One region of the Staphylococcus nepalensis genome, then DNA from elsewhere that is predicted to be linked to it. Evidence: riboswitches for the same ligand, from Rfam matches in the RefSeq annotation. Region 1 holds a riboswitch; each other region holds the start of a gene.
What was found. Region 1 has a riboswitch for S-adenosylmethionine ahead of BJG89_RS02050 (MetQ/NlpA family ABC transporter substrate-binding protein). Riboswitches for the same ligand answer to the same signal wherever they lie in the genome.
Positions count from the first base shown of each region.

Region 2: another riboswitch for S-adenosylmethionine. It lies ahead of metK (methionine adenosyltransferase); the one in region 1 lies ahead of BJG89_RS02050 (MetQ/NlpA family ABC transporter substrate-binding protein).
Region 3: another riboswitch for S-adenosylmethionine. It lies ahead of BJG89_RS03630 (Na+/H+ antiporter NhaC family protein); the one in region 1 lies ahead of BJG89_RS02050 (MetQ/NlpA family ABC transporter substrate-binding protein).
Region 4: another riboswitch for S-adenosylmethionine. It lies ahead of metX (homoserine O-acetyltransferase MetX); the one in region 1 lies ahead of BJG89_RS02050 (MetQ/NlpA family ABC transporter substrate-binding protein).

Region 1 covers NZ_CP017466.1:479,088-487,096, forward strand. Annotated here, with positions in the region: gene BJG89_RS02020 (BglG family transcription antiterminator) at 1-1,900, shown strand, start outside; gene BJG89_RS02025 (PTS sugar transporter subunit IIA) at 1,911-2,351, shown strand; gene BJG89_RS02030 (PTS sugar transporter subunit IIB) at 2,357-2,641, shown strand; gene BJG89_RS02035 (PTS ascorbate transporter subunit IIC) at 2,664-4,028, shown strand; gene BJG89_RS02040 (acyl-CoA thioesterase) at 4,108-4,635, opposite strand; gene panE (2-dehydropantoate 2-reductase) at 4,757-5,674, opposite strand; SAM riboswitch class I at 6,055-6,161, shown strand; gene BJG89_RS02050 (MetQ/NlpA family ABC transporter substrate-binding protein) at 6,248-7,063, shown strand; gene BJG89_RS02055 (lactate/malate family dehydrogenase) at 7,117-8,009, shown strand, end outside.
Region 2 covers NZ_CP017466.1:1,240,704-1,248,712, reverse strand. Annotated here, with positions in the region: gene BJG89_RS05915 (hypothetical protein) at 152-457, shown strand; gene crcB (fluoride efflux transporter CrcB) at 518-883, shown strand; gene BJG89_RS05905 (fluoride efflux transporter FluC) at 880-1,236, shown strand; gene BJG89_RS05900 (aldo/keto reductase) at 1,317-2,153, opposite strand; gene BJG89_RS05895 (nuclease-related domain-containing protein) at 2,449-3,357, opposite strand; gene metK (methionine adenosyltransferase) at 3,453-4,649, opposite strand; SAM riboswitch class I at 4,762-4,874, opposite strand; gene pckA (phosphoenolpyruvate carboxykinase (ATP)) at 5,029-6,618, shown strand; gene BJG89_RS14775 (transposase) at 6,968-7,516, shown strand; gene BJG89_RS14770 (hypothetical protein) at 7,538-7,789, shown strand; partial or broken gene BJG89_RS14765 (transposase) at 7,809-8,009, shown strand, end outside.
Region 3 covers NZ_CP017466.1:828,841-836,849, forward strand. Annotated here, with positions in the region: gene hutU (urocanate hydratase) at 1-76, shown strand, start outside; gene hutI (imidazolonepropionase) at 73-1,305, shown strand; gene BJG89_RS03610 (SulP family inorganic anion transporter) at 1,567-2,688, shown strand; gene BJG89_RS03615 (amidohydrolase) at 2,688-3,812, shown strand; gene BJG89_RS03620 (SDR family oxidoreductase) at 3,891-4,772, shown strand; gene BJG89_RS03625 (flavin reductase family protein) at 4,883-5,494, shown strand; SAM riboswitch class I at 5,581-5,681, shown strand; gene BJG89_RS03630 (Na+/H+ antiporter NhaC family protein) at 5,801-7,090, shown strand; gene BJG89_RS03635 (SRPBCC family protein) at 7,368-7,874, shown strand; gene BJG89_RS03640 (MurR/RpiR family transcriptional regulator) at 7,974-8,009, opposite strand, start outside.
Region 4 covers NZ_CP017466.1:14,009-22,017, forward strand. Annotated here, with positions in the region: gene serS (serine--tRNA ligase) at 1-256, shown strand, start outside; gene BJG89_RS00050 (AzlC family ABC transporter permease) at 649-1,344, shown strand; gene BJG89_RS00055 (AzlD domain-containing protein) at 1,341-1,670, shown strand; SAM riboswitch class I at 1,807-1,905, shown strand; gene metX (homoserine O-acetyltransferase MetX) at 1,967-2,935, shown strand; gene BJG89_RS00065 (DUF2232 domain-containing protein) at 3,218-4,144, shown strand; gene BJG89_RS00070 (DHH family phosphoesterase) at 4,159-6,126, shown strand; gene rplI (50S ribosomal protein L9) at 6,123-6,569, shown strand; gene dnaB (replicative DNA helicase) at 6,600-8,003, shown strand.

The DNA of each region.
Region 1 (8,009 bases):
TGAACGTGAATCGTTTATACCTATTCATCAGTTAGCTACACAATTTAATGTTTCAGAAAGGACAATACAATATGATTTAGAATATATAGAAAGTATGGCACAGAAATTAGATTTAACTATTTTTAGAAATAAAAATACAGGTATCAAGATTGAAACTACAATGCCACTCAATGATATGACTAATCGATATACAGCGACTTCAATTCATTATTCTAAAGAAGAGCGCATACGTTATATCATACTGAAATTGTTTGAGTCTAATATTCCGACATCTTCCCAATCATTAGCTAACATGGTTTCAGTCACACGTAGAACAATTGTAGATGATTTAAAAAGTGTACAAATCTGGTTAGCCTCATATAATTTGAAGTTAACATATATCAAAAACAAAGGATTTATTATAGAAGGTGAAGAAACACATTACCGCAAGGCATATGCGTCATGTGTACACGAATATTTTCAAAATCATACACATCAAATAGGACATAAACTCTTTTCTAATAAAGAACTAGAAGATATTCGATTGGCTGTAACGTCAGTGTTATTTGAAGCAAATTATCAATTAGTTCAAAGCGCAATAGATGGTTTGATTTATCACATATTAATTGCGATACATCGTGCTAAAGAAAAGTTTGTTTTTGAAATTCCCGAAGTAGAATATGAAAAATTAGCAAAAACAGACCAATTTCGTGTGGCATTATTGATAAAAGCATCTTTAGAGGAAAAATTTGAAATACATTTTCCGAAAAGTGAAGCAGGTTTTATCACGTTGCATTTATTAGGCGCTAAAACGTCAGAAATGAACTATGCAAGTGAAGACGTAGATGATTTAGAAATTTTGACGGAACAATTGATCGAACGGATCAGTGCTGATTTAGGACTAGATTTATTGAATGATAGCAAATTATTAAATGGATTGATTGTTCATTTGAGACCAGCTATTCATCGATTGAAATTTGACATGACACATAAAAACCCACTAACAGATGAAATACACCAACAGTACCATCACATGATTGAGAGATTGCAACATCATATTTGGGGGATTGAAGAGAATTATCAAATTTGTTTTAACAGAGATGAATTGGCATATATTACGCTGCATTTTGCATCAGCTATTGAACGTATTTCAGCGATTACAACAAATGCTATAAAAGTAGTGCTCCTTTGTGGATCTGGTGTAGGGACATCGCAATTATTGAAAAGCAGGATACGGCATATCTACCCTGAACTAGAAATTGTAGACGCTTATTCAATATATGAAATTAACGAAACCCTATTGAAACATGAAGGCGTCGATTACATTATTTCAACCGTGCCATTTGAACATGAATCGATACCTGTACTTCATGTTTCGCCATTTTTAGATAAAAACGATCGAAAGCAAATGAACGATATTATTAATATTTCAAGAGAAAAATACGTTAATGATATCAAGGGATTAGGACCAACATTGCAAGACGTTTTACCAGGAAATAGGATTTTAACATGCCAGCCTTCACTTTCTAGAAATGAAGCTATTAAGCAAAGCGTTGGAGCGTTAGTTGATGATCAAATTGTAGATGATATTTATGCAGAAGAAATTATTGAACAACTCGATGCGTTCGGACCCTATATGGTTATTAGCCCGCATATCGCGTTATTACACGCTAAACCAACACATGTTAAAGGTTCAGTAGGGTTTAGCATTGTACATTACAAAGGTGGTATTCATTTTGAACATAACCAATATGATCCTGTTTTTATCATAGTGACATTAGCAACAGCACAACCCCAAATCCATTTGAACGCATTAAGACAATTTAGTGAATTAGTGATGGACGAACAGTATAGAAACAAACTGTTTTTAGGAGATATGAATGAAATCATGCATTGTATCAATGAGGTGAGTCAACATTAAGGAGGAAAAAATGACATTAGAAATTTTATCAACTGATAAAGTGCAAGTGCTTGATAAAGTGGAAAACTGGCGTGAAGCGATTCGTGTTGCAGCTCGTCCTTTACAAGAGCAAGATTATTTTAAACAAGATTATATTGACGAAATGGTTCATAGCGTAGAAAAGCTAGGGCCATATATTGTCATTGCACCTGAAATAGCTATCGCACATGCACGACCTAATGACAATGTAAAAAAGATAGGTTTAAGTTTGTTGAAATTAAATCAGCATATTAACTTTTCAGAAGAAGGGCATTACGCTTCGTTAATTTTTGTTTTAAGCGCTGTAGATAATGAAGGGCATTTAGAAATACTAAGGCATTTAGCAACGACTTTAGGCGATCAAGAGACCGTTTCGGTATTGTTAAAAGCACAAACGCCGGTTGAAATTATAAATATATTTAAAGGAGAATGATGAAAATGAAAATTTTAGTAGTGTGTGGTCACGGTTTAGGAAGTAGTTTTATGGTAGAGATGAATGCGCAAGAGGCATTGAAAAATTTAAATGCGCCATCAGATATTAAAGTAGAACATAGCGATGTTATGAGCGCCAGTCCAGATATGGCAGATTTATTTATATGCGGTAGAGATTTAGAAGAAAATACACAAAAACTAGGCGACGTGATTGTACTAGATAACATATTAGACAAAGAAGAACTACAACAAAAATTAGATGAAAAATTAACTGATCTAAACGTACTTTAATATTCAGTAAGGAGGTAATACGATGAAGCCAATACTTGATTTTATCGTTGATGTGTTAAGCCAACCAGCGATATTAGTAGCCTTAATCGCTTTTATTGGATTGATTGTCCAAAAAAAATCAGCCACTGATATTACTTCAGGTACAATAAAAACGATTTTAGGATTTTTAGTCTTGAGTGCAGGTGCCAATGTGGTGACACAATCGTTAGAACCATTTGGTAAAATTTTCCAACATGCATTTGGTGTACAAGGCGTTGTACCGAATAATGAAGCTATCATTTCAATTGCTTTAGAACAATATGGCACGACTGCAGCATTAATTATGGTCTTTGGTATGATTGTAAATATTATTATTGCACGTATTACAAATTTGAAATATATATTTTTAACAGGCCATCATACATTTTATATGGCTGCATTTTTAGCAATATTATTGTCAGTTGGTCATATAACAGGTACATTGACTGTGATTATTGGTGCAGTGATTTTAGGTTTGATAATGGCATTATTACCTGCGTTAGCACAACCGACAATGAAAAAAATTACTGGCAATAACCAAGTCGCGTTAGGGCATTTCGGTACGATGAGTTACTGGGCTGCGGGCGAAATAGGAAAGTTATTTAAAGGAAAGTCTAAATCTACGGAAGATATCAATTTTCCGAAAGGATTGAGTTTCTTAAGAGAAAGTACGATTAGTATTTCGTTAACAATGACATTACTTTATTTTGTAGCAGCGTTATTTGCTACACCAAGTTATGTACATGCAGAAATTAGCGACGGACAGAACTTTATTGTATTTTCACTTATCCAAGGTGTTACTTTTGCAGCAGGTGTGTTTATTATCTTAACTGGGGTTCGCTTAATTCTTGCAGAAATTGTACCTGCATTTAAAGGCATCTCTGAAAAATTAGTTCCTAACACCAAGCCAGCATTAGACTGCCCGATTGTCTTTCCTTATGCACAAAACGCTGTGTTAATAGGCTTTTTTGTAAGCTTTATTGTAGGCGTTATTGGCATGTTTATATTATTCTTATTCGGTGGCGTGGTTATCTTACCAGGTGTAGTAGCACACTTTTTCTTAGGCGCTACGGCCGGTGTATTTGGTAACGCAAGAGGAGGCATAAAAGGCGCAGTTGCTGGTTCAGCATTAAATGGTCTTTTAATTACTTTCTTGCCACTTTTATTCCTACCGTTTTTAGGTGAATTAGGTGGCGCTGCTACGACATTCTCTGATACAGACTTCTTAGTAGTAGGTGTTGTATTAGGAAACATCGCTAAATACTTAGGGATTATCGGCATCATTATCTTAATTATTATTGTTGCAGCTGTATCAATCATGTTACAAAAACGTACAAATCAAAAAGAAGCAAACGAACAGCAATCATAAATAAAACAAGGGACGAGTCAGAAACCATATTTTTCTAAAATGATTTCGTAGACGCGTCCTTTTTAATGCCAATTTACATTCATGCTTTATAATAAACAAGCTGAGTTGTTGTAGCTAATAATACCCCATTAGAACTCCAAATTTCACCGGTTTGATCGTAGAAACCCTCATTAAAATTAATTGCACGGGTGTGTCCTAGCACAGGTTGCGCTCTCTCTTTACCTAAAGTTGATGCATCTATGTGAAAATAGATTGTTAATGATACTGTCCCAATCGGAACGAAAGGTTCGCGACGGACGTATATTCTAGGGAAAAAAGCATCGCAAATGGATGTGAGTGATAGGTAATCTAATTTTCTCTTTGGCATGTCTTCTATCCATTGCAATGTAACAGAATCTGTAACGCTGTCGTTTGTAAAGGCACGAGGCGCACCTTTAATGATTCTAATATCATAATTTTGTACCCATGGCGGTACATCTATCATTGGTAATTTGGGAACTTCTTTGAATGGAGGCGCTTCTGGCATTGCTAATTCTGTAGAAGACCAAGTGTTCCTTTTGAGTGCAGTCACGGCAGTACTTGATATAACTGTTTGTTCATTTTGCAAGAGTTCTACGTACCAGTGTTGGGTTGAGCGATTTGTTCTTGTTGGTTTAAGTATGTTGCGTTATCCAAAGGGTGTGATTGCATATTGAATGCCATTTACAAGTCTCTCCATTTTGTATTTATTATTGAATCATTTCTTTATATACCTTGTGGTTTTGATATGAAGCATATAGTAGTGGCGCATTTAGTTGATACTGTTTCGCTAGATTTAATAAATAACCTTGTAAATGGTCAGCTTCGATATTCAATCCTTTTTCCATGTCGCGTTGCATAGAAGTTTTGAAATGGTAAGATAACTGAGTTAACCCCTTCATATATTTTTCAACGATATTGTCATCCAGTGGTGCTTTATGAGTTCGTATAATAGATGCAACTTCTTCATATAAAGATCGGACGAAATCCACGCCACCTTTACTGTCGCGTATAGGACCGATTGGTGCATGCATCATTGTTGTGACGCTAGATAAAACAGTGATCATTAAATATTTTTGCCATATACCACGGTTAATATCAGAACTTAACATAAAGTCGGATTTGGAACCGGAAAAAGATTGCTCTATTAGTTTAGCTCTATCACTAACTGTACCATCCAATTCTCCAAAGAAAAGTTTGTCAAAATCGCTTGTTTGTACGACTTCACCAGTTGTATTTAAGGCAGTTTCAATGATGCAATACCCGCCCATAATTTTATTTTTTCCAAAAATAGATTGTAACTTTGGAATATGTGCGACACCATTAAGTAATGGGATAATCACAGTTTGTTCGTGTACAAATGGTTTTAAGTCCTCAATCGCTTGGTCAAGATGATACGATTTTGAAGACAACAGGATAACATCAAAGGGTTCCGTTTCTGCTTCTTTAGTCATCAACTGTGGATTAAAGCTATAATCTCCATTGTCACTATGAATCACTAAACCATTTCTTTCTAAATAGGATTTTCGTTTCGGTCTTACTAAGAAAGTGACATTTTTACCGCTTTCTACTAAACGACCACCAAAGTATCCTCCTATGCCGCCTGCTCCCAAGATTAAAATACGCATCTTAAACACTCCTTGTTTTTCTAATGAATAAATATTGCTATTTATATACCACTATTCCTTTAAAGTTACGCATACAAGATTGCGAAGTGATTTATTATTAAACATCAATCAATAGCTCATATTTAAAATGATCATATAAATTATGATGGTCACAGGTTTGTTTATATTTAATGAAAAATCGCCAAAATCCTACTAGTTAGCATTATTTTACATAATTTGAATGGATTTATTTATTACTAATCATGTAGATATATCCGTTTCACATGGAACAATTTCTATCCATTTATTTAAAATGGTTAATAATTAGAATTTTCTAAAATTTCATTGACTAAATATGAGTATAATGCTAGGATTAATACAACTCAAATACATAGTTTTGACTCTTATCAAGAGTGGTGGAGGGACGTGCCCGATGAAACCCAGCAACCATCGTTTAATGAAATGGTGCTAATTCACAGGAAGTAATGTTTACTTTCGGAGATGAGAGAAGGTGGATACTTTCTCTTATTTAAGAGGAAGTATTTTTTTACATATGAGTTCATTTTGTTTTAAAACATATTAAGGAGAGATGTTATGAAAAAGTTAATCAGCTTAGCTATATTAGTGTTTTTTACAATAATACTCGTAGCGTGTAGTTCATCCAATGGTAAAGAAAATAAAAAAGTTACAATCGCCACATCACCAGCACCGCATGGAGAAGTATTAAAACATGCTAAAGATGAAATGAAAAAAGAAGGTTATGATTTGGAAATTAAAGTGGTTAATGATTATAAAGTACCTAATAAACTTTTAGATAAAGGCGACGTAGATGCGAACTTTTTCCAACACGTCCCTTATTTAAAAGCGGAGAGAAATGATCACAATTATAATATAGAAGAAGTGGGAAAAGTATTTACGACGCCAATGGGAGTTTATAGTAAAAAGTATAAAGATATCAAAGATATTCCTAATGGGTCTACGATTTATGTTTCGAATAATCCGGCAGAAGAAGGGCGTTTCTTATCTTTTTTCGTAGATAAAGGATTAATTAAAATTAAAAAAGGCGTCAACATTGAAGACGCTAAATTCGATGATATTGTAGAGAATAAAAAGAACCTTAAATTTAATAATAAGCAAGGCGCAGAATTTTTACCTAAAACATATAAGAGCAAAGAAGGCGCAGCTGTTATTATGAACTCGAATTATGCTATTGATAACGGTTTAACACCGCATAAAGATGCCATCGCAATTGAAGGGAAATCATCTCCATTTGCAAATATTATTGCAGTTCAAAAAGGTCATAAAGATGATGAGGAATATCAAACATTATTGAAAATTTTACAGTCTGACGATATGAAGCAATTTATTGAAAAAGAGTATAACCAAGATGTGGTTTCGTATGAAAAATAACCAAAGAGTGAGATAATTAATATATGATATAAAGACATAGGGGGCAAGGATATATGACAAAATTAGGCATCATTGGACTTGGTAGAGTTGGAAGTCAAGTTTTAACAGATGTGCAGAGTTTAAATATTTTTTCAGAAATTGTATTAATTGATACAAATGAACAAAGAGCGAGTGGAGAAGCGTTGGACCACGAACATATACAAGGTTTACCTAATTCCAATCATATTGACATACATACCGGAGGATATGAAACATTAGCTGACGCGGCATTTATTGTAGTCACATCAAGTGTACCGACTGATCCTGAAGTAGGTGACCGTGTTGCTTTGGCGCAAGGAAACCGTAAAATGATAAAAGCAGTCATGGAACAAATTAGTCAAGTAACACAAGACGCGATTATTATTTTAGTTTCTAACCCAGTAGATACAATGACTTATTTAAGCAATCAAGTAGATTATCCAACACATAAGATAATCGGGACAGGAACAGCTTTAGAAACGTCACGTTTTAAAACGTTAATATCAAAATATTATCAAGTAGACCCTAAAAATATTGAAGCTTTTGTAATTGGCGAACATGGTGTACACGCAGTACCAGTATGGAGTAAAGTAAGGGTGCATGGCATGGAACTACATGAGTTTGAAAAATTGGCTGGTATACCGCCCATTGATAAAGAGAAAATCATTGAAATTATTGATAAGGTATCTATGGATGTTTTTTATCAAAAAGGATGGACGAATGCGGCGATTGCTAAAGTAGTCAATTATGTTATTCAATCCATATATTTAAACCAAAAAACAATTATGCCATTAACTTCAATTAGTAATGAATATGGATTGGCAGAAAGCGCCTTTAGTTTACCCACTTTAGTAACTCGTGATGGTATTCAGCAACGTTTTGAAGTTCAGTTGAGTGATGTAGAACTTGAACAACTAACTGAAGCACA
Region 2 (8,009 bases), 760 kb from region 1:
TAAACATTAATGCTACAGTTGTTGTAAACCCTATAGTGACAACTTTCAAACTCTTGATTTATATATTAAATTATTTTACTTATTGTAAATTTAGTTAAATTTAAGTTAATATATGATATTATTACTAAATGAATTGCACTAGGAGGTTATTATGGCACGCTCAAAACTTTATTTTTATTTATCATGCATTTTAATTATTATTAGTTTTTATTTTAATACTAGAAACCCTCTACTAAATATGCACTTTAATTCAATGGTTAAACTTATTTTTGTTTGTAGTATTATCAATGCTATTATATTAATTATTTCAATTATATTTTCTGATAAATCCATAAAACATTTACACGAAAATTCGGGTTGGATTAGACCAGCTAGTAAAGCTTTACCATATATCATATTAGTTGTGTTAGTGATTCATATTATTGCTTCACTTTCCACTTTTGGTATTATTTTCTAATATTCACTACAAAAGTTATAATACTTTTGTAGTTTTATTTTTTGAAGGGAAGTTATAATAGTGCAATATGTATATATTTTCGTTGGAGGAGCTATTGGTGCATTGATCCGCTATACTTTTTCAATATTAAACTACACTGATGGTTTCCCGACCGGGACATTCCTCGCAAATATCTTGGGCGCTTTTTTAATGGGATTACTAGGAACCATGGCAATACAATATTTTAACAACAACCCTCAACTTAAAAAGGGTATTACTACTGGATTACTAGGGGCCCTTACAACGTTCTCTACCTTCCAATTTGAACTTATTGGATTTTTACACCAGCAAGCTTACGCAATGCTAATTATCTATGCGTTGGTTAGCTATATACTAGGTGTATTAGTTTGTTATATTGGCGTAAGATTGGGGGCACGTTTCTCATGACTCAAGTTATTTTGGTGATGTTAGGTGGCGGTATTGGTGCAGTCATTCGAGGATTTCTTACTAACGTGTTTGCCAACAAAATAAATAGTACTTTACCTGTAGCTACACCTTTTGTAAATATCTTAGGTAGTTTTATTATTGGTTTAATCATGGGTATGTCACTCAATATTCCATGGGTAGATTCATTTTTAGTAGTTGGTATACTTGGAGGGCTAACTACTTTTTCAACGCTTTCTTCAGAATTAGTTAAGATGTTAACACCAGAAAAAAATATCCTTAATTTTATTACCTATTCATTAATACAATATGTAGTAGCTTTTATTGCATGTTTATTAGGTTATATAATAGTATAATTTTTTATTAATAAGACCGTAAGCTTTGCTATTAGTCAGCATTCGCTTACGGTCTTTAGTATTATACCAATATATATTTTTTAATTCCCGCTAAATTCTAAAGGGTCTGGACCAATTCTTTTATCTTCATTTAATTGGTCTAAACGTTCAATTTGTCCTTTTGTTAATACAAAATCAAACACGTTTAAGTTTTCTTCTATCCTTGATGGCGTTACAGATTTAGGAATTACAACTACGCCGTGTTCAACATTCCATCTTATAATGACTTGCGCAGGCGTTTTACCAATTTCTGAAGCTACTGCTTTAACGGTAGCGTCTTCTAAAATTTGGGCGTTCATTAAGGGAGACCATGATTCAGCCTGTATATTTTGCACTTCCAAATATCTTCTCAATTGGGACTGAGTTAAGTATGGATGGAATTCAATTTGATTGATGACTGGTTTAATCGAAACTTGTGCTAATAACGCTTCAAGATGTTCAGTATTAAAATTACTTACACCAATATTTTTAACTTTATCGTTTTTATATAAATCTTCCATACCCTGCCATGTATCAATCATTAACGCTTCATCAAGACCAGGCCAATGCATTAAATATAAATCTAAATAATCTAGCCCTAATTTATTTAAACTAGTCTCATAAGCATCTGCTACGTTAACGCGACCATAATCCGCAAGCCATAGTTTAGATGTGATAAACAAGTCACTTCGATTCAATCCTGTTGAAGCCAATCCCTCAGCTATACCTTGGCCAACCATTTCTTCGTTCTCATAAACCATAGCTGTGTCTATATGTCTATAACCACTTTCAATAGCATGTTTAACTGCTGCTTTACACTCGTCGTTGTTTTCTACACGAAATGTACCTAAACCAATAATTGGCATTTCATTGCCATTATAAAAAGTTACATGTTCCAAATTTAAAAACCCCTCTTCTATTAAGCTAACTTTTATAATAATCAAAATCGGCAAACTAATAAATTAAAATGCCTATATTTTTAAATGTAATTTATAAATATTTGTAACGGCAACTATATATTAATGTAATTTATAATTTTTATTAATAACAAAAAAGTTCGAGGTATACTCATAGGTTATCAGGTAGCGTTAAATGTAAAAATGCATCTCCATTCAAAAATGAAGATGCATTCTATTTTGAATATGGCTATTTATAACTCAAACTCAAATTCAGATGCTTATTTATATAACTTTATTAATTAAACATTTCTATTTCTTCCATAACACGTTGCAAGTCTTCAACATTATATTGAATTCTGCCGTGGAAAACAAACTTGTTAAAGTACTCATCAAGTTGTTCTGGTCCTACTAGAACTTTCGAATTTGTACTTTGTGCGTAATTTGAAATTGTCACTGCGCCTTCTTCCTTTGGATTAAAATAAAGGATTGAAGTTGGAGTGAATTTCAAATTCAATTCAGTTTGTAAATCACCAGCAAGTTTTTCAACTTCATTTAAATAATTCGTGTAATTAACAAATGATAACGTATCTTTATCCTCATTTTGATCCATCGCTAATGTTTGCGGCGTTTGTTTGTCAAGATCTAACGTTTCAAATACTTGTTCCATCATCGGTTGTTCTTTAAATTGTGTAGCATTAATTCCATTAAATACATGACCTTTTAATAATTGTGAATCAATAATGTACAAACCAGTTCGTGTAAGTACTAAATGGCTAATACGGCGAACGTCACTAAAATTATTCTTTGGCAAGAAAATATTAGCCATTATATGCATGTCTTCTGGACGGATCCGTTTTTCATTTACTAAACGTTCACGGATACCAATTAATCGCATGTCCGTCACATATTCACTTTCATTTTTAGAGAATAATTTTAAAGCATCTATTTCTTGATTTTTAGAATTAACTGTGGCTTCATATTCTTCTTTTTGCTTAGTTACTTGCTTTTTATTCTCAATTCTTTCTTTTTCTAGCTCCTCGCCATGTTCATCGCTAAGTTTTTGTTCTCTAGATTTATATTGTTCCTCGATTGTTTGCTGTGCTTTTTTCTTACTTTTCAAGGCTACTAAAAATAGGATTAAACAAATAACTGCTACGATAATTGCCACGATTAAACCAATTTCTATCGGTCCAAATGAATTCATAACAACAACGCTCCTTTATATGTTCAGTAACTTAATTATAATAGATATGAGCTCATCATTCGATAGTAAACTTAAAAAAACAAGGTTCTTTTCACCTATACTTGCACACTATCTTTTAATAAATTAACTTTATCTAGTTTTTCCCACGGTAGAAGTATATCTGTACGCCCAAAATGACCATAGGCAGCAGTTTGTTTATAAATTGGATGTTTTAAATCTAACATTTTAATTATACCCGCTGGTCTTAAATCAAAGTGTGCTCTGACCGCTTCCACTAATTCTGCTTCACTTACTTTACCTGTTCCAAAAGTATCAATCGCAATAGAAACCGGTTCTGCAACACCAATTGCATATGCAAGTTGAACTTCACATTTTTCTGCAAGTTCTGCTGCAACTATATTTTTAGCTACATAACGTGCAGCATAAGTTGCTGAACGATCTACTTTTGTAGGGTCCTTCCCACTAAAGCAACCACCACCATGACGTGCGTAACCGCCATATGTGTCTACGATAATTTTTCTGCCTGTAAGTCCTACGTCGCCCTGTGGTCCACCAATTACAAATCGCCCTGTAGGATTGATATAAAATCTTGTATGCTCATCAATTAAACCTTCAGGGACAGTAGGATAAATAACATGTTCTTTGATATCAGTCTGAATTTGTTCCAAAGTAATATTTTCAGCATGTTGTGCTGAAACTACGATCGTATCTATACGTTGCGGTTTGTCTTGCTCGTCATATTCAACTGTAACTTGGACTTTACCATCAGGGCGTAAATATTTTAAAATTTCATCTTTACGTACATCTGATAATCGCTTAGCAAGTTGATGTGATAAAAAGATAGGTAATGGCATATAAGTATCAGTTTCATTTGTTGCGTAACCAAACATTAAGCCTTGATCTCCTGCACCTGTGGCCTCAATCTCTTCTTCTGTAAGATGATCTCGGTACTCTAAGGCATTATCCACGCCTTGAGCAATATCAGGTGACTGTTCGTCAATAGCTGTTAATATAGCCATTGTTTGGCTATCATAACCGAATTTCGCACGTGTATAACCAATATTTTTAATTGTTTCTCTTACCACTTTAGGGATATCTACATATGTCGCCGTTGAAATCTCCCCGGAAATTAATGCCATACCTGTTGTTACTGTTGTTTCACAAGCGACCCTTGCATTTGGATCATCTTTTAAAATTTCATCTAAAATTGCATCCGATACTTGATCCGCAATCTTATCTGGGTGCCCTTCTGTAACTGATTCTGAAGTAAATAACCTTCTATTATAAGTCATAATTAACTTGCTCCTTTAGTTTTAAATTACGAAAATTCTCTTTTATTGAGCTCATTAAAAAAAGCCTTCGTCACTATTATGAATAGAGAGAAGGCCTTTATACGTCCATTCGCTCTTATCGTTCAGACGCTATTTGTCTGCAAACGGTTTGGCACCTTTCTTCATTATAAGAAGAGGTTGCTGGGCTTCATTGGGTCCATGTCCCTCCGCCACTCAGGATAAGAGAATCCGTTAATCACTATAGTACCTAAACTAAGTAACATTGTCAATTTAGGATTAATTAAAATTCCTTTTAAAATGGTGTGGACTATTAAATCATATGTGTTATACTCTTTAATTGTAAAGGCTTACATTTAATATAGCGTTGGAGGGATTTAGTATGGCAGTAGATACATACACTTACACAAATAAAATCCAAAGTATTTTGGACAAGCAATCTTCATTATTTCAACTATCTACAACACAGTTGTATAAAAAAATTCTTGATAATAATGAAGGCGAACTAACTGAACTAGGTGCAATTAACGCTAAAACAGGCAAATACACTGGACGTTCACCAAAAGATAAATTCATTGTTAATGAACCATCCTACAGAGATGATATCGATTGGGGCAATATCAATCAACCAATTGACGAAGAGACATTTTTAAACTTATATGAAAAAGTATTAAATTACTTAAATGAAAGAGATGAATTGTACGTTTTCAATGGTTATGCAGGTAGTGATGAAGATTCACAACTCAAACTAACAGTAGTTAATGAACTCGCTTGGCATAACTTATTCGCACAAAATATGTTTATTCGTCCAGATTCAAAAGAAGAAGCAGAAGAAATCAAATCAGATTTCACTATTGTTTCAGCGCCCCATTTCAAAGCAGACCCAACTCAAGACGGTACAAATTCCGAAACATTTATTATTACTTCTTTTAAGCACAAACTTATTTTAATTGGTGGTACTGAATATGCTGGTGAAATGAAAAAGGGTATTTTCTCAGTTATGAACTACTTATTGCCAAAAGATGATATCATGAGTATGCACTGCTCAGCTAATGTCGGTGAAAAAGGTGATGTGGCGCTATTTTTCGGCTTATCAGGTACAGGTAAAACAACACTTTCTGCAGATGCCAACCGAAAGTTAATCGGTGATGATGAACATGGTTGGAATGAAAATGGCATATTCAATATCGAAGGTGGTTGTTACGCCAAAGCTATTAATCTTTCTTATAAAAAAGAACCACAAATTTATGACGCAATTAAATACGGGACTATTTTAGAAAATGTGGTTGTAGACGAAGACGGTGATATCGACTTTGATGATAACTACTACACAGAAAATACCAGAGCCGCTTATCCAATCAATCACATAGAAAATATTGTTACACCTTCTAAAGCAGCGCATCCTAATACCATTATTTTCTTAACTGCTGATGCTTTTGGTGTTTTACCACCTATTTCTAAATTAAATAAAGATCAAGCAATGTATCATTTTTTAAGCGGTTTTACAGCTAAATTAGCAGGGACTGAACGCGGTGTAACAGAACCTGAACCATCATTCTCAACTTGTTTTGGTTCACCTTTCTTACCATTACACGCAAAAGTATATGCTGATTTACTTGGTAATCTGATAGATAAACACGATGTGGACGTTTACTTGGTCAACACTGGTTGGACTGGTGGTAAATACGGGACAGGACGTCGTATTAGTTTAAATTACACAAGACAAATGGTTGAACAAGCTATCACTGGCCAATTGAGAGACTCGGAATACATCAAAGATGATATGTTTGGCTTAAATATACCAGTTGAAATTAAAGATGTGCCACAAACGCTACTTAATCCTATTAATGCATGGAGTAAGCCAGAAGCTTATAGAGAACAAGCACAAGATTTAATTGATAGATTTAAACATAACTTTGAAAAATTCGGCGATGAAGTTTCAGATTTAGCTGAAAATGGCGGATTTAAATAAACGTTATATCAGTATGCTTCTCGCTATCGTGTCATATTTAAAAGTCCCTGGGACATAAATCCCAGAAAAATAGTACTCAGATGATTTAATTCAATTCATCTGAGTGCTTCTTTTGATTCAATACTTCGTATTGTTGGCTCGCTTTCTTAGGGGACAGCTTCAGCCTGTAGTCTTCAGCTTGTCCTATTCCCTCAAGAGTCTCGCCAAAATACCTCACATTTATATGTAATTTTACATTAAAATACTTTAAAAAAATAAGGCCCTTACGTATAATTTAATAAACACAACTAAACTAAATTAACGAGGTGCCTTATGTATAAAGATTATAACATGGCTCAACACACTACCAATGGAAACTTCAGTTCTTATCCCCACAAATGATATGTCACGACATGTTAATGAAATCGTTGAAACAATACCTGAAAATGAATTCGATGAATTCAAACATCATCGTGGTGCTACATCATATCATCCCAAAATGATGTTGAAAATTATTCTATATGCCTACACACAATCCGTATTTTCTGGTCGTAAAATAGAAAAACTGCTTAATGATCGTATCCGAATGATGTGGCTGTCACAAAATCAAACACCTTCTTATAAAGCAATTAATCGTTTTAGAGTAAACCCTAAAGTAGACGCCTTATTAGAACCTTTATTTATTCAATTTCACAGCCAATGTCTGAAACAAAATCTTATAGATGATAAAACTATTTTTATTGATGGTACAAAACTGGAAGCTAATGCCAATAGATATACATTTGTTTGGAAAAAGAGTATTCAAAACTATGAATCAAAAATGAATGAAGATTCTAAAGCCCTATATCATGAATTAGTGAAAGACAAAATCATACCTAAGATTAAAGAAGATAATGATCATGAATTAACACAAAAATAAATAGATTTAATTGGTACTCATTTGGATAAAGAAATCGAAGATTTAAATCATTACATTGAACATGAAAAATCTACTCGGTTAAGAAAGCAAACACGTCAAAAGCGAACTGAAATCAAAAGATATAAAAAGAAATTCGCTGCTTATTCAGAACGAAAGTATAAATATAAAACACAAAAAGCCATACTCCAAGATAGAAATAGTTATTCTAAGACAGACCATGATGCGACTTTCATGAGAATGAAAGAAAACCATATGAAAAAATGGACAACTTAAGCCAGGATATCATTTACAAATAGCGACAAATTCTCAATTTGTTTTATCATATGATGTGTATCAAAATCCGACAGACACAAGCACAATGATTCCTTTTTTAACTTTAATTAAAGAGACCTACGGTCATTTACCTGAATATATTGTAGCTGATGCTGGTTATGGTAGTGAACCTAATTATATGGCAATTATAGATGAATTTAATCGAACACCGCTCATAACT
Region 3 (8,009 bases), 350 kb from region 1:
TGAATCAGCTATTGAAGTAGCTAAAGAAAAAGGGATTCACATTCCAATGATTACGGGTAAAGGAGATATAAAATGAACGACTTAATCATTCAAAATATTAAACAATTAATTTTGCCGAAATCTACAGAAAGACCTTTAAAAGGTAAAGAATTAAACGACTTGAAAATCATTGAAAATGGCACAGTGGTGATTAAAGATGGCAAAGTCATTTACTCAGGCGAACATACTGAAGCATATCAAGCGACTGACACAATTGACGCCACTGGAAAAGTGGTTTCACCTGCACTAGTAGAAGCGCACACACATCTTGTACATGGTGGTTCTAGGGAACATGAAATGTCACTGAAGCGTCAAGGGGTTTCTTATTTAGAGATTCTTGAACAAGGCGGCGGCATACTTTCTACCGTAGAAGCAACACGCAAAGCAACGGAAGATGAACTTTTTGAAAAAGCTGAAAAAAATTTACTAACTATGATACAACATGGCGTCTTAGCTGTAGAAAGTAAAAGTGGTTATGGTTTAGATAAAGAAAATGAATTGAAACAATTACGTGTGTCCAATCGATTAGCAGAAAAATATAATTTAGATATGAAACATACATTTCTTGGCCCCCATGCGGTGCCAAAAGACGCTAAATCTAACCAAGCCTTTTTACAAGAAATGATAGATTTATTACCAGAAGTTAAAGCATATGCAGATTTTGCAGATATATTTTGCGAAACCGGAGTGTTTACTGTAGAAGAGTCTAAAACTTACATGGAAGCAGCTAAAAAACAAGGTTTTGATGTTAAAATACATGCTGATGAAATCGACCCTTTAGGTGGTTTAGAACTTGCAATTGAAGAAAATGCGATTTCCGCAGATCATTTAGTTGCTTCTAGCGCGGAAGGTAAAGCGAAACTTAAAAATAGCGATACGGTGGCAGTGTTACTACCAGGGACAACTTTTTATTTAGGTAAGGAAACATATGCCGATGCAAGAGGTATGTTAGATAACAATGGTGCCATTGCTATAGCTACAGACTTTAATCCAGGCAGTTGTGTGACAAATAATTTACAGTTGGTCATGTCAATTGCAGCGTTAAAATTAAAATTATCTCCAAATGAAATTTGGAATGCAGTGACAGTGAATGCAGCTAAAGCTATTGATGTTGAGGCAGGTACAATAAACAAAGGTGATAAAGCAAATATTGTTATTTGGGATGCCCCTAATCATGAATATATTCCTTACCATTATGGTATCAATCATGCCGAAAAAGTAATCAAGGATGGGGAAATACTTTTTGATAATCAAATTAAAATTTAAAAAATAAAAGCGAGTTAATGATGCAGAGCGAGAAGATAAAATCAAATGAAGCAGTTTGATTTTTCTCTCGCTTTTTTCTATTAAATTTATTTAAGTTTTGTGTGCTTATTTTGACTATTTGCAACAAATGATTCTGAGAAATTAAATTGAAAAAATATTTTGACAATTATGATATTATAGTCATTAAAGGGGTTGGGGGTGACTTGAGTCGTGACTAAAATTGGATATATTGACCAATGGAAAGGTAATATCATTCAAAATATGCTGACAGGCATTTTACTTGGACTGGCGTTGCTTCCTGGCGCAATCGCATTTTCTTTTATAGCAGGCGTAAATCCTACTATTGGGATGTTGAGTACTGGGTTAATGATGCTTGTGATCAGTATTACTGGTAATAGAACATTAATGGTTTCAGCTCCAAGTAGCGGTGTTTCTTTAGTAGTGGCGCCTTTAGCAGCAAGTCATGGTATGCAAGCAGTTATTTTAGCAACATTATTTATGGGAATGATTCAAATGATATGTGGTATGTGTCATATTAATAAGTTGCTAAATTTTATACCCACGGGTGTGACTATAGGATTTATGAATGCCTTAGGTATATTAATATTTACTTCACAATTAGAGCATATTTTAGGTATTTCATTAGCAACCTATATAGTTGCGCTGATCTCTTTTATGATGATTTGGTTGGGTAACCAATATATTAGGCTGATACCTGCCCCTTTAATAGCCATTATTGTTTTAACCGTATTTGCTTGGCTACTAAACCCCAATATCGAATATGTATATGATTTAACGCCAATACATAGTAAGATACCAATGCCGGAGATTCCACATGAAATATTCGACATGAGTTTTATTTTAATAAGCATGCTATACGGTTTAATGATGGCTGTTGTAGCTATCGTCCAAAATACATTAACTGCACGTATTATGGACGGAGTTACAGATACGCCTAGTGATAAAAATAAAGAAACCATAGGCCAAGGTATCGCCAATTTTATAGTTGGTTTGTTTGGCGGTTATGGAGGTAGTGCACTTGTCGGACAATCTCGATTTAATGTAACCATGGGCGCAAATTCTAGGATGTCTACTTTGATTACCGGTAGCTTTTTATTGGTAAGTTTATTTGTTTTCGGCGAAATTATTGGACATATCCCCATGGCAGTATTAGCTACGGTACTGATTACAATTTCATTAAATACTTTTGATCGACGCACGCTACCTTTTATAAAAAAAGCACCGCTAGTACATGGCTTGATGGTGTTGTTAACGATGGTATTTATTTTAATTTCAAATAATTTAGCCATAGGTGTTGTCATTGTAACACTACTGTATTATTTATATAACCGATTTAAAAACAAGAAAGGACGTGACGCATAATGCCACAATATGAAGATTACGTAAAATGGAGACGCACATTTCATCAGTTCCCAGAACTGTCAGATAATGAGTACGAAACGACTAAGAGATTGAAACGTATTTTAGAATCTTATGAAATAAAAATATTAGATCTACCTTTGGAAACAGGCTTAATCGCTGAAGTTGGCCAAGGAGATACATTTGTAGCAGTGAGGTCCGATATAGATGCTTTACCAATTAATGAAGAAGTTATGCATGAGTTCACCTCCACGAATGAAGGTATTATGCATGCTTGTGGTCATGACATTCATATGGCGAGTATTTTAGCTGTAGCAACAAGATTAAAAGAGATAGAAGATCAATTAAAAGGACGCGTTCGTTTTATCTTCCAACCTGCTGAAGAATTAGGACATGGCGCTGTGAAATTAGCAGAAACGGGGGCGCTTGATGGTGTGAAAGCAGTACTTGGCTACCATAATTATCCGACTTTAAACATTGGAGACTTTGCGGTGAAACCTGGTGCAGTGACATCATCTGTCGATCGTTTCGAATTTAAGATTAAAGGTAAAGGCGCACATGCTGCCAAACCTGAACAAGGAAATGATCCAATCATTGTTTTAGGACAGTTAATCAATAGCGTTCAAACAATTGTGAGTAGGAACTTATCCGCGTTTGATAATGCAGTTGTTACAATTGGCGAAGTTTCTTGTGGTAATACGTGGAATGTGATTGCAGATCAAGCTTATGTACAAGGAACAGTGCGTAGTTTTGATGAGCAAGTGCGTTCATTTATTGAACAGCGTTTAAGCGCTATTGGTAAAGGGCTGTCTGAAGTATTTGGCGTTGAAATTGAGACCACATACTTCCGATTACCAGGTGCTGTGATGAATGACGAAAAGTTAACTGATGACGCAGTGAATGTTGCAAAACAGGTTGGTTATAACGTGAATCTGATGGAACAACCATTAACAATTGGCGAAGATTTCTCAGGTTTTTCAAGTCAATATCCAAGTGTGTTTGTGTTTATTGGCTCAAATAGTGCGTATGACTTACATCATCCAAAATATGATCCAGATGAACGTATTTTAGAAAAAGTACCTGATTATTTTGTGACCTTTGTTCAAAAATTATTGAATGAGTCTTAGATTTAAAAATATGTGTTAAATACTGTTAAACTTGGGTAAAGCATATTTATAATCATTATCTTTTAAGGAGTGTTATAAATGGCAGCGCAAGATCCTAGAACGAAATACTCAAATGCAGATTTTCCTCAACAAGAGCAACCGATTCCTGGTTTACAAAAAGAATTGAATCCAAAACCAGATTGTGGCGAAACATCTTATACTGGTCACGGCAGATTGAAAAATTACAAGATGTTAGTGACAGGTGGAGATTCAGCTATTGGAAGAGCAGCAGCTATTGCTTATGCTAAAGAAGGCGCTGATGTTGCGATTAATTATCTTCCAGCTGAACAAGTGGATGCTGAAGAAGTGCAACAAGTTATAGAAGAAGCGGGTAGAAAAGCTGTCTTGATTCCTGGAGATATTCGTAATGAGCAATTTAATTATGACTTAGTTGAGCAAGCATATGCACAGCTAGGCGGCTTAGATAATGTTACACTCGTAGCAGGTCATCAGCAGTACAGAGATAGTATCAAAGCATTTGATACAGCTTCCTTTACTGATACGTTTGAGACGAATGTTTACCCTATATTTTGGACTGTCCAAAAGGCGATAGATTACCTTGAGTCAGGAGCAACTATTACGACAACGTCATCAGTTCAAGGTTATAACCCAAGTCCAATTTTACATGATTACGCGGCTTCAAAAGCAGCAATTATTTCATTGACTAAAAGTTTATCAGAAGAGCTTGGCGCAAAAGGCATACGTGTCAATTGTGTAGCGCCAGGACCATTTTGGTCACCGCTTCAAATTTCGGGTGGACAACCACAATCAAAAATCCCAACATTTGGACAAAAAGAAGTGTTAGGCAGAGCGGGGCAACCCGTAGAATTATCAGGCGTCTACGTCCATTTAGCTGCTGAAGAATCAAGTTATACAACAGGCCAAGTTTATGGTGTTACAGGCGGCACCCAATTAGATTAATTCAATGACAAGATGGCTATTTCAAAGTGTAGAAAGTTTTAAAATACTTACTCGAGCTATACACTTTTTGTTATAGCCGTTTTTTATTTATGAAAGGTAAGGCGAATTTTATGAAACATTTAAAAACAAGTGATTTGTCAAAAAAACAAAATTATAAATTATTGAGTGGGAGTATTATACCTAGACCTATTGCTTTTGTTACTTCACAAGATCGAGACGGTAACTTAAATGCGGCGCCGTTTAGTTTCTTTAATGTGGTAAGTAGCGCCCCGCCAATGGTGATGATTTCAACAGGTCGTTTCGGTGGTAAACGAAAAGATACCTCACTGAATATCGAAGAAATGGGAAGCTTTGTTGTACATATAACGGATGAGACAACAGTAGAACAAGTCAATCGTACAGCAGCACCAATCAATCGACAAGACAATGAATTAGAAAGAACAGAATTATCACTTGTTGAATCGGAACTTATACCTATCCCTGGTATTGAACAATCTAAGATCCGTATGGAATGTAAGCTTGAAAGTCTGATTCCGTTAGGAGATACAGAAGAAGGTTCAGATTTAATTATTGGTGAAGTAGTGATGTTTCATATTGATGAAGATGTCTATTTTGAAGATAGTAAAATAGATAGTGAAGCACTAAACGCAGTCTGTCGCTTAGCAGGTAATGATTATGCTTCTATAGGAGACACATTCACAATCGTTAGACCAACTGAATAATGACTAATAAACATATTATTTTAATGTTGAAAGTATACAATTGACGAAGTATTATTAATAGTGTACTGTAATACAATGAATAAAATAACTTATCAAGAGAAGTGGAGGGACTGGCCCTTTGAAACTTCGGCAACATGATGACGCGTGTGCCAATTCCAGTAGCCTAATATGTGCTAGAAGATAAGATGAAGATGTAATGACTTACTCTTTTCTTCTATAAGAAAAGAGTTTTTTTATTGTAGGTATATATTAAAGAATAATATGAGATTTATTATCATAGTAATTACTAAAGAAAGTTGGTTTTGTATGACGGAGACAAAAAAAGGGAACGCATGGGCGCTTGTACCTTTAATTATATTTGTTGGGATATTTTTAGGTGTAGGACTTATTACAGGTGACTTTTCAATTATGCCTTTAAATGTAGCTATAGTAGTAGCTTCAATTATCGGTTTATTAATGAATAGAAAAGAAACTTTTCAAAAAAAGGTAGATGTATTTACCAAAGGCGCAGGACACTCAAACATTATTTTAATGATGTTAATATTCTTGCTTGCAGGTGCATTTTCTCAGACGACAGAAGATATGGGTGGTGTTACGTCTACTGTTAATTTAGGTCTGTCGTTTATTCCTGAAAATTTAATTATAGTAGGTTTATTTATTATATGTATGTTTGTTTCTTTATCGATGGGCACTTCTGTTGGTACTGTGGCAGCAATTGCACCGGTTGGTTTTGGTTTGAGTCAAGCGACAGATGTATCTGCTGCATTAACTATGGCTACAGTAGTCGGTGGTGCGATGTTCGGCGATAATTTATCTATGATTTCTGATACAACCATTGCTGCTGTTCGTACTCAAAAGACGAAAATGAGCGACAAATTTAAAGTGAATATCAAAATTGTATTACCTGGTGCTATATTTACAATGATTGTGCTTTGGTTTTTAACACATAGTGCCCAAATAGACGCTACTAAAGCATATGATTATAACTTTATTAAAGTGATTCCATACATTTTAGTATTAATATTAGCACTTGCAGGAATTAACGTTATTATTGTGTTGATTGGCGGCACGGTCTTGTCTGCAATTATAGGGCTTGTTGATGGTTCTTTCAGTTGGTCAGGATTACTTAGCTCTGTATCTAAAGGGATTATTGGCATGGAAGATATCGCTATTATCGCATTACTCATTGGTGGCCTCGTAGCCTTGATTCAACATAATGGTGGCATAACGTGGCTATTAAATTTTGTGCGTAATAGAGTAAAATCTAAACGTGGTGCAGAATTAGGTATTGCAGGATTAGTAAGTGCTGCTGATATTTCAACTGCAAATAACACTATTTCTATATTAATGGCGGGGCCATTAGCTAAGAATATAGCAGATGAATATGATATTGATTCTAGAAAGTCTGCAAGTATTTTAGATATATTTGCAAGTTGTTTTCAAGGGTTATTACCATATAGCCCACAAGTTATAGCTGCAGCCGGTGTTGCATCCATTTCACCAATCGCTTTGGCACCGTATGCCATTTATCCTATCATTTTAGGTGTTTGTGGATTGATTGCTATTTTCTTCAGAATACCAAAATTAAATAAATAATAATATGGGGGGCGTCAGGTTTAAATTTAAGCAGAGACTGATGGCCCTCCCTTTTTCTTATATAAGCATATGAGTTGTGAGATAATATACTAAGAAACGCATATACGAAACATAAAAAGCGTGAAAATTTTGACGTTTACTGACTATTAACGATAAAATATATAAGTTGTCAGTTTTATAGTGAAAATAAAGTATAGTGAGATTTCTTGGTATTATTGTTTAGAAGTCTAGTATAATAAGTTAGAATAGTATGAAGAGTGAAAGTAGGTGAACAATCGTGGGTAGATATAATGTAGAAAATGAATATGTGGAGATTCAGTTGGAACGACTTTTTAAAGTTGAACCTGAATTAGTATATCAAGCGTGGACAGATCAACGTTTTCTAAAGCAATGGTTTATGACAACAGAACGAACTAATAAATCTATAGACGTTAATGCTGAACAAAATAGTAGTTATGAAATTGTTGATGTTCGTAAAGGTAAAGAAAATGTAGTAAGAGGTTCCTATGTTACATTAGATACTAATGCATATATTGTTATGACAATTGGCATGCCTGAGTTGAGTGACTCTGAAGATACAATTGAAATTGAGATATTTGAAAGAGAACCAGGTATTACACAAATGATATTTAGTTATACTGCTTATATACCTAGAGAACGCAGATTAACATCTTTAGAGTACAAACAAAAGAAAAAGGAATACCATGATTCCACTGCGCATGGTTTTGAAATGCTATTTGATAAGCTCCAAACTACTTTAGAAGAACATGAAGAAGAAGCTTAAGTATGTAGCCATTACAATTTAATTAATAAAAACGTATAAATAAAAAGACTTGCAGGCATTTTGAGGGAACGGCTGTAAGTCTTTTTTTATAATTTCATTTTAAGTATTAAGGTGTTTCTTCTCTTTACGTTCGTT
Region 4 (8,009 bases), 470 kb from region 1:
TTATAACGAATACAAAGAAATCAGTTCTTGTTCAAATATTACTGATTTCCAAGCGCGTCGTTCTAACATTCGTTTTAAACGTGATAAAACAGCAAAACCGGAATTAGTGCATACGCTCAATGGCAGTGGCTTAGCAGTAGGTCGTACATTTGCTGCAATTGTAGAAAACTATCAAAATGAAGATGGATCAGTAACAATTCCAGATGCATTAGTGCCTTATATGGGCGGTAAAACAGTTATACGCCCAGTTAAATAGAAAGATGAATTAAAGTTTAAATATCATGATAAACTACGTGAATGTTTAAAATGAGCTTAGCATCATCTAGCTTTAAAAAAGCAGGATTGTAATCTTTGCGAGATTACTATTCCTGCTTTTTTAATTTGGAGAAAGGGTAGGGAGGGATCAATTTAAATGGTTAATCATAGATAATAATACAGAAAAACAGCATTTTACTTAACTATAAGAGGGACGTCTAAAATAATGATTTAAAAATTCTGAAATTAAAACTATTATAAAAACAGCATTTTAACACTTCGGTTAGTCTAACGTAAGACAAGCAGATGTCTAAAAGCATTGAATATATTTTACGAGTCGTATTAAAATAGTCATATTATTTTCTTATTACAAAAACTTTAGGAGGTGGCGTTATGGAAACACATTTAACTTTTAGGCAAGGTGTCAAAGAATGTGTGCCTACATTGTTAGGTTATGCAGGTGTTGGACTTTCATTTGGTATTGTAGCAGTAGCTTCGGGTTTTAATTTACTCGAGATTATTTTGTTATGTTTACTCGTTTACGCAGGTGCTGCACAATTTATTATATGTGCGTTAGTCATTGCTGGGACACCCATTTCTGCAATTGCATTAACTACGTTTATTGTTAATTCAAGGATGTTTTTATTAAGTATGACACTTGCACCAAGTTATAAAGATTATGGTTTTTGGAATCGTATCGGGATGTCTACACTCATTACTGATGAAACATTCGGTGTTGCTATCACGCCACATTTAAAAGGAGAAAAAATTAATGATCGCTGGCTACATGGTTTAAATATCACAGCATACCTATTTTGGACATTTGCAAGTATCGTTGGCGCTGTCTTTGGTAAATACATAACTAACCCCGATGCTTTTGGTTTGGACTTTGCGATTACCGCGATGTTTATATTTTTGGCTGTATCGCAGTTTGATACTATTAAACAATCACAAATTAGGACTTATCTAGTATTAATCGTTTGCGTGATTATACTAATGTTTGTTTTAAGCTTTTTCATGCCTTCATATGTAGCCATTATATTAGCATCCATCTTTACTGCTGCTTTAGGGGTGGTGATTGATAAATGACAACGACCCTACACATGTTATTAATCATCGTGTTATGCGGTGTGATTACTTGGTTAACACGCATCATACCCTTTATATTAATAACTAAAATTAGATTATCGGAAACAATCGTAAAATGGTTATCCTTTATTCCAATCACACTGTTTACGGCATTAATTATAGATGGTGTGTTAGAGCAACATGAAGGAACAATGATCTATAGTATTAATATCCCTTTTTTAGTTACTATGGTGCCAACAATTATTATCGCAGTCATTACACGAAGTCTAACGATGACAATTGTTGGCGGCATCTTGCTCATGGCTATTTTAAGATGGGTATTTTAAATATATGATTGAAGTACATCCCAAAATCCGTTAGAATGACAATAATTAGAAAATTATGAAATTTGAAGTACGCGTGCGTCATTGATGAAGTAAATCACTTTTATATACGTCGTTTTTTTTTAACAATTAAAACTAAATCTTATTTCGAGAAGCAGAGGGACTTGGCCCGATGAAGCTTCAGCAACCGGCTTTTAAAGCACGGTGCTAATACCAACGACTCGTCGAATAATAAGTATTTTAACTTCTTACTTATTATAAATAGGTGAGAAGTTTTTTTACTAGGTAGGAGGTAAATGATGACAAATTATACAGTTGATACATTGGAATTAGGGCCATTTACAACAGAATCAGGTGAAACGATTTTAAATTTGAAATTACGTTATGAGCATGTTGGGTATCAAGGGCAACCATTAGTGCTGGTATGCCACGCATTAACAGGTAATCATTTGACGTATGGCACGGATGATAATCCAGGGTGGTGGAGAGGCATTATAGATGGTGGTTATATGCCTATTCATGACTATCAATTTTTAACATTCAATGTCATTGGGAGCCCATATGGTTCTAGTTCGGCACTTACAGATGCAGACTTTCCTAAACATTTAACTTTACGAGATATTGTACATGCAATTGAATTAGGTATTAAAACGTTAGGGTTTGATCGAATTAATATTTTAATTGGAGGCTCTTTAGGTGGCATGCAAGCATTAGAATTATTATACAACCATAAATTTGAGGTCGATAAGGCAGTTATTTTAGCTGCTACAGACAAAACATCTTCATATAGTCGTGCATTTAATGAAATTGCTAGACAAGCAATTCAATTAGATCACAGCGAGGGTATGAGTATAGCAAGACAACTTGGCTTTTTAACTTATCGTTCGTCTAAGAGTTATGATAGACGCTTTACGCCGGACCAAGTTGTGAATTATCAAAAACACCAAGGTAACAAATTCAAGAAAAACTTTGACCCATTGAGCTATTTAACACTACTGGATGTCTTAGATAGCCATGATATAGATAGAGATCGCAAAGATGTAGATGAAGTATTTGGACGTCTTGATACTAAAGTCATGACGATGGGATTTACAGATGATTTATTATATCCAGATGATTTGGTATATGCGACTGGTGCTCGCTTTAAATACCATAAACACTTCTTTGTACCGGACAATGTAGGACATGATGGCTTTTTACTTAATTTTAATGATTGGGCGCCCAATTTATATCATTTCTTAAAAGTATCCAAATTCAAAAGAAAATAAATATATGGTTACGATGTACGTGGAAAAATAAGACGTCTGGAAGATGGCTTTCTAGTTGATTAAAAGAGTGAAGTGATTGCCTTACCAGGACGTCTTATTTTTATAGCATAACATCAGAAATAAATGAGGCATTTTGGTCAAATTAATGCGTAAAAGTACATTTTGAAGTATTAGTCTATTTTTGAATTTTATAGTTTGAATGGAACTTCTATTAAAAAGGATTGTCAATAATTGTATAAAAGTTTTAAAGAGGTTAAAATAATAAACATAGACAAAATTAGTATAGGAGTGGCGAACTTGTTTTCTAAAATAGATACTAAAGCCACTATACTTAGTGTGATTACGTTAATTATAGTGGCTTTAGCTTTACATATATTACCACCACTTGGGTTGCTGTTAGGCTTATTTGCAACAATTCCAGGTATTATTTTATGGCATAAATCTGTAGAATCATTTGCTTTGACAGCGGTGGTTACAGTTGTGTTAACAACATTGCTGGGTAATATATTCGTGTTAAGCATTATGATCCTCTTGCTTGTAGTGAGTTTTGTAGTGGGTCAATTATTAAAAGAACGTACATCTAAAGAACGTATACTTTATATAACAACAACGTATATTAGTATTATTGCGTTAATTGCATTTATGATGTTACAAGCATTAAAAAAAATACCAAACGCTACATCATTAATTAAACCATTTAAAGACCAGATGTATAGTGTGATTGCTAGCGCTTCTGTAAGCGCAGATTATAAACAAATGTTTGAAGAAACATTCCGCCAATCATCAGTTCAATTACCAAGTTATATTATTATTGGCGTTTTTCTATTAATATTAATCAATTTAATTATTACTTTTCCAATCTTGCGTAAATTCAAAATCGCTACACCCATATTCAAACCATTATACGCTTGGCAAATGAAGCGTTCTGTATTATGGATATATATTATTGTATTAATATGTGTTATGTTTTCAACCGAGCCAAGCGCATTTCAAACTATCGTATTAAACTTTCAAACTGTGTTATCATTATGTATGTATATTCAGGGGTTAAGTGTGATTCACTTTTTCGGAAAGGCAAAATCAATGCCGCCAGCACTTACTATCATTCTAATGGTGGTGGGGACAATTTTAACACCATTAACACATATTGTAAGTCTCCTGGGTTTTGTAGATTTATGCATCAATTTAAAACGTATCATTAAAAAATGATTTGAGGTGGAAGAATGAACCGTCAATCCACTAAAAAAGCGTTGATTTTACCATTTATAATCATGGTATTGACAGCGATAGCGCTTGTAGTCGTTTGGTTTATTTTTAATCAATTGATTGCAGGTATAGCCACCGTTGTTTTACTTGTGATTATTATAGGGACAGCACTGATGGTAAGACAAGCTTTACAAAAACTGGATAGCTATGTAGATAGTCTAAGCGGAATAATTTCAGCAAGTAGCAACACTGCTATTAAAAAGCTACCGATTGGTATGATTATCTTAGATGAAAATGAAAACATAGAGTGGATGAACCAATTTATGTCAGAGCGTTTGGATCGAAATGTTATTTCTGATCCAGTCAACGAAGTATATCCTAACATCTTAAAGCAATTAGAAAAGACACAAGAAGTTGAAATTCAAGAAAATGAATATCACTACCGTGTAAGATATTCAGAAAAAGAACACGTACTTTATTTCTTCGATATAACAGAAGAAGTACACACACAAGCATTATACGAAGCATCTAAACCAATCATTGCCACACTATTTTTAGATAACTACGATGAAATCACTCAAAATATGAATGACACACAACGATCAGAGATTAACTCAATGGTTACGCGTGTGATAAGTAGATGGGCGACAGAATATAATATCTATTTCAAACGGTATAGTTCTGATCAATTTGTCGCTTATTTAAATCAACATATTTTAGATGAAGTTGAAGCGTCTAACTTTAGTATACTAAGTCAATTACGCGAAAAAAGCGTGGGTTACCGTGCACAATTGACGTTAAGTATTGGCGTAGGTGAAGGTTCTGAGAATTTAATCGACTTAGGAGAATTGTCACAATCTGGACTCGATTTAGCGCTAGGGCGTGGTGGTGACCAAGTTGCGATTAAGAATATGAATGGGAATGTGCGTTTCTATGGCGGTAAGACTGACCCAATGGAAAAACGTACTCGTGTCAGAGCACGTGTTATCTCCCACGCATTAAAAGATATTTTAATGGAAGGCGATAAAGTCATTATTATGGGACATACACGCCCAGATTTAGATGCTATAGGCGCAGCGATTGGTGTATCACGCTTCGCTATGATGAATAATCTAGATGCTTACATTGTGTTAAATGATTCGGATATTGATCCGACATTACGCCGTGTAATGGATGCTGTAGATGAAAAACCAGAACTCAAAGATCGTTTCATAACATCAGATGAAGCATGGGATATTATGACATCTAAGACAACTTTAGTGGTTGTAGACACACATAAACCAGAAATGGTCATTGATGAAAATATTTTAAATAAAGCAAATCGTAAAGTTGTGATTGATCATCACAGACGTGGCGAAAGCTTTATTTCTAGCCCATTACTCGTCTATATGGAACCATATGCAAGTTCTACCGCAGAGCTAGTGACAGAATTACTAGAATATCAACCGACAGAACAAAGATTAACACGTTTAGAATCGACGATTATGTTTGCAGGTATTATCGTAGATACACGTAATTTCACATTACGTACAGGCTCAAGAACATTTGATGCGGCAAGTTATTTACGGGCACATGGTGCTGATACAATCTTGACGCAGCATTTCTTGAAAGACGACTTAGATACGTATATTAATCGTACAGAATTAATTCAAACAGTGAAGTTACAAGATCACGGTGTAGCCATTGCGCACGGTTCAGATGAAAAAATCTACCATCCTGTCACAGTTGCACAAGCTGCTGATGAACTGTTAAGTTTAGATGGCGTAGAGGCTTCTTATGTAATTGCTAGAAGAGAAGATAACCTAGTCGGTATGTCTGCCCGTTCGCTTGGTGCAGTTAATGTTCAACTGACAATGGAAGCACTCGGCGGCGGTGGTCACCTGACTAACGCAGCGACCCAATTAAAAGATGTAACTGTCGAAGAAGCAATAGAACAATTACAACAAGCAATAACAGAACAAATGAGTAGGAGTGAAAATACATGAAAGTAATATTTACACAAGATGTTAAAGGCAAAGGTAAAAAAGGCGAAGTTAAAGACGTACCTGTAGGCTATGCAAATAATTTCTTATTGAAGAAAAACTATGCAGTTGAAGCGACGCCAGGTAATTTAAAACAATTAGAAAAACAACACGAAGCTGCTGAAGCTGAGCGTCAACAAGAAATTGAAGATGCTAAAAAATTAAAAGAAACATTAAGTAATATTGAAGTTGAAGTATCTGCTAAAACAGGTGAAGGTGGAAAATTATTTGGCTCTGTAAGCACAAAACAAATCGCTCAAGCTTTACAACAACAACACGATATTAAATTAGATAAACGTAAAATGGATTTACCAAATGGTATCCATGCGTTAGGTTACACAAATGTGCCAGTTAAATTAGATAAAGAAGTAGAAGGTACAATTCGTGTACACACAGTTGAACAATAAAAACGGATTGAGATATGAGGTGTAATCATAATGGATGGAATGTATGAACAAAATCAAATGCCCCACAGTAATGAGGCTGAACAATCTGTCTTAGGTGCCATTATCATAGATCCGGAACTGATAAACAGAACTCAGGAAGTTTTACTTCCTGAGTCCTTTTATAGAGGCGCACATCAACACATCTTTAGAGCCATGATGAACCTCAACGAAGATAATAAAGATATTGACGTGGTTACAATTATGGATCAGTTGTCGTACGAAGGGCGACTAAATGAAGCGGGTGGCCCACAATATCTAGCAGAATTATCTAGTAATGTACCAACAACACGAAACGTTCAATACTATACAGATATCGTTTTTAAACACGCAACAAAACGTAAATTAATACAAACTGCTGATAGTATTGCGAACGACGGTTATAATGACGAATTAGAATTAGATACAATACTAAACGATGCCGAACGTCGTATCTTAGAATTATCGTCGACAAGAGAAAGCGACGGCTTTAAAGATATTAGAGACGTACTTGGAGAAGTATATGAAAACGCAGAATTGCTTGACCAAAATAGTGGTCAAACGCCGGGTATTCCAACTGGTTATCGAGATTTGGATCAAATGACAGCTGGTTTTAACCGCAATGATTTAATTATTTTAGCGGCTAGACCCTCTGTTGGTAAGACTGCCTTCGCACTTAATATTGCTCAGAAAGTAGCTACGCATGAAGACCATTTTTCAGTAGGTATTTTCTCACTTGAGATGGGTGCTGACCAATTAGCAACACGTATGATTTGTAGTTCGGGGAACGTCGATTCCAACCGTTTAAGAACAGGTATGATGACCGAAGAAGACTGGAATCGTTTTACGATTGCAGTAGGTAAATTATCTAGAACGAAGATATTTATTGACGATACACCTGGCATTCGAATTACAGATATCCGTTCAAAATGCCGCCGTTTAAAACAAGAACATGGCTTGGATATGGTCGTTATAGACTATCTTCAATTAATATCAGGTAGCGGCTCGAGATTTTCAGATAACCGACAACAAGAAGTATCTGAAATTTCGCGTACGCTCAAAGCGATTGCGAGAGAGATGGAATGTCCTGTCATTGCACTAAGTCAGTTATCACGTGGCGTAGAACAACGTCAAGATAAGCGACCAATGATGAGCGATATTCGTGAATCGGGATCAATTGAGCAAGACGCCGATATCGTTGCCTTCCTATACCGTGATGACTATTATAATCGTGGCGAAGATGAGGAAGACGACGATGGAGATACGAACTATGAACCTCAAACCAATGACGATAACGGCGAGATTGAAATTATTATTGCCAAACAACGTAATGGCCCAACAGGTACTGTGAAACTACACTTTATGAAACAATATAATAAATTTACAGACATCGATTATGCACATGCAGATATGGGTTAAGAAAAA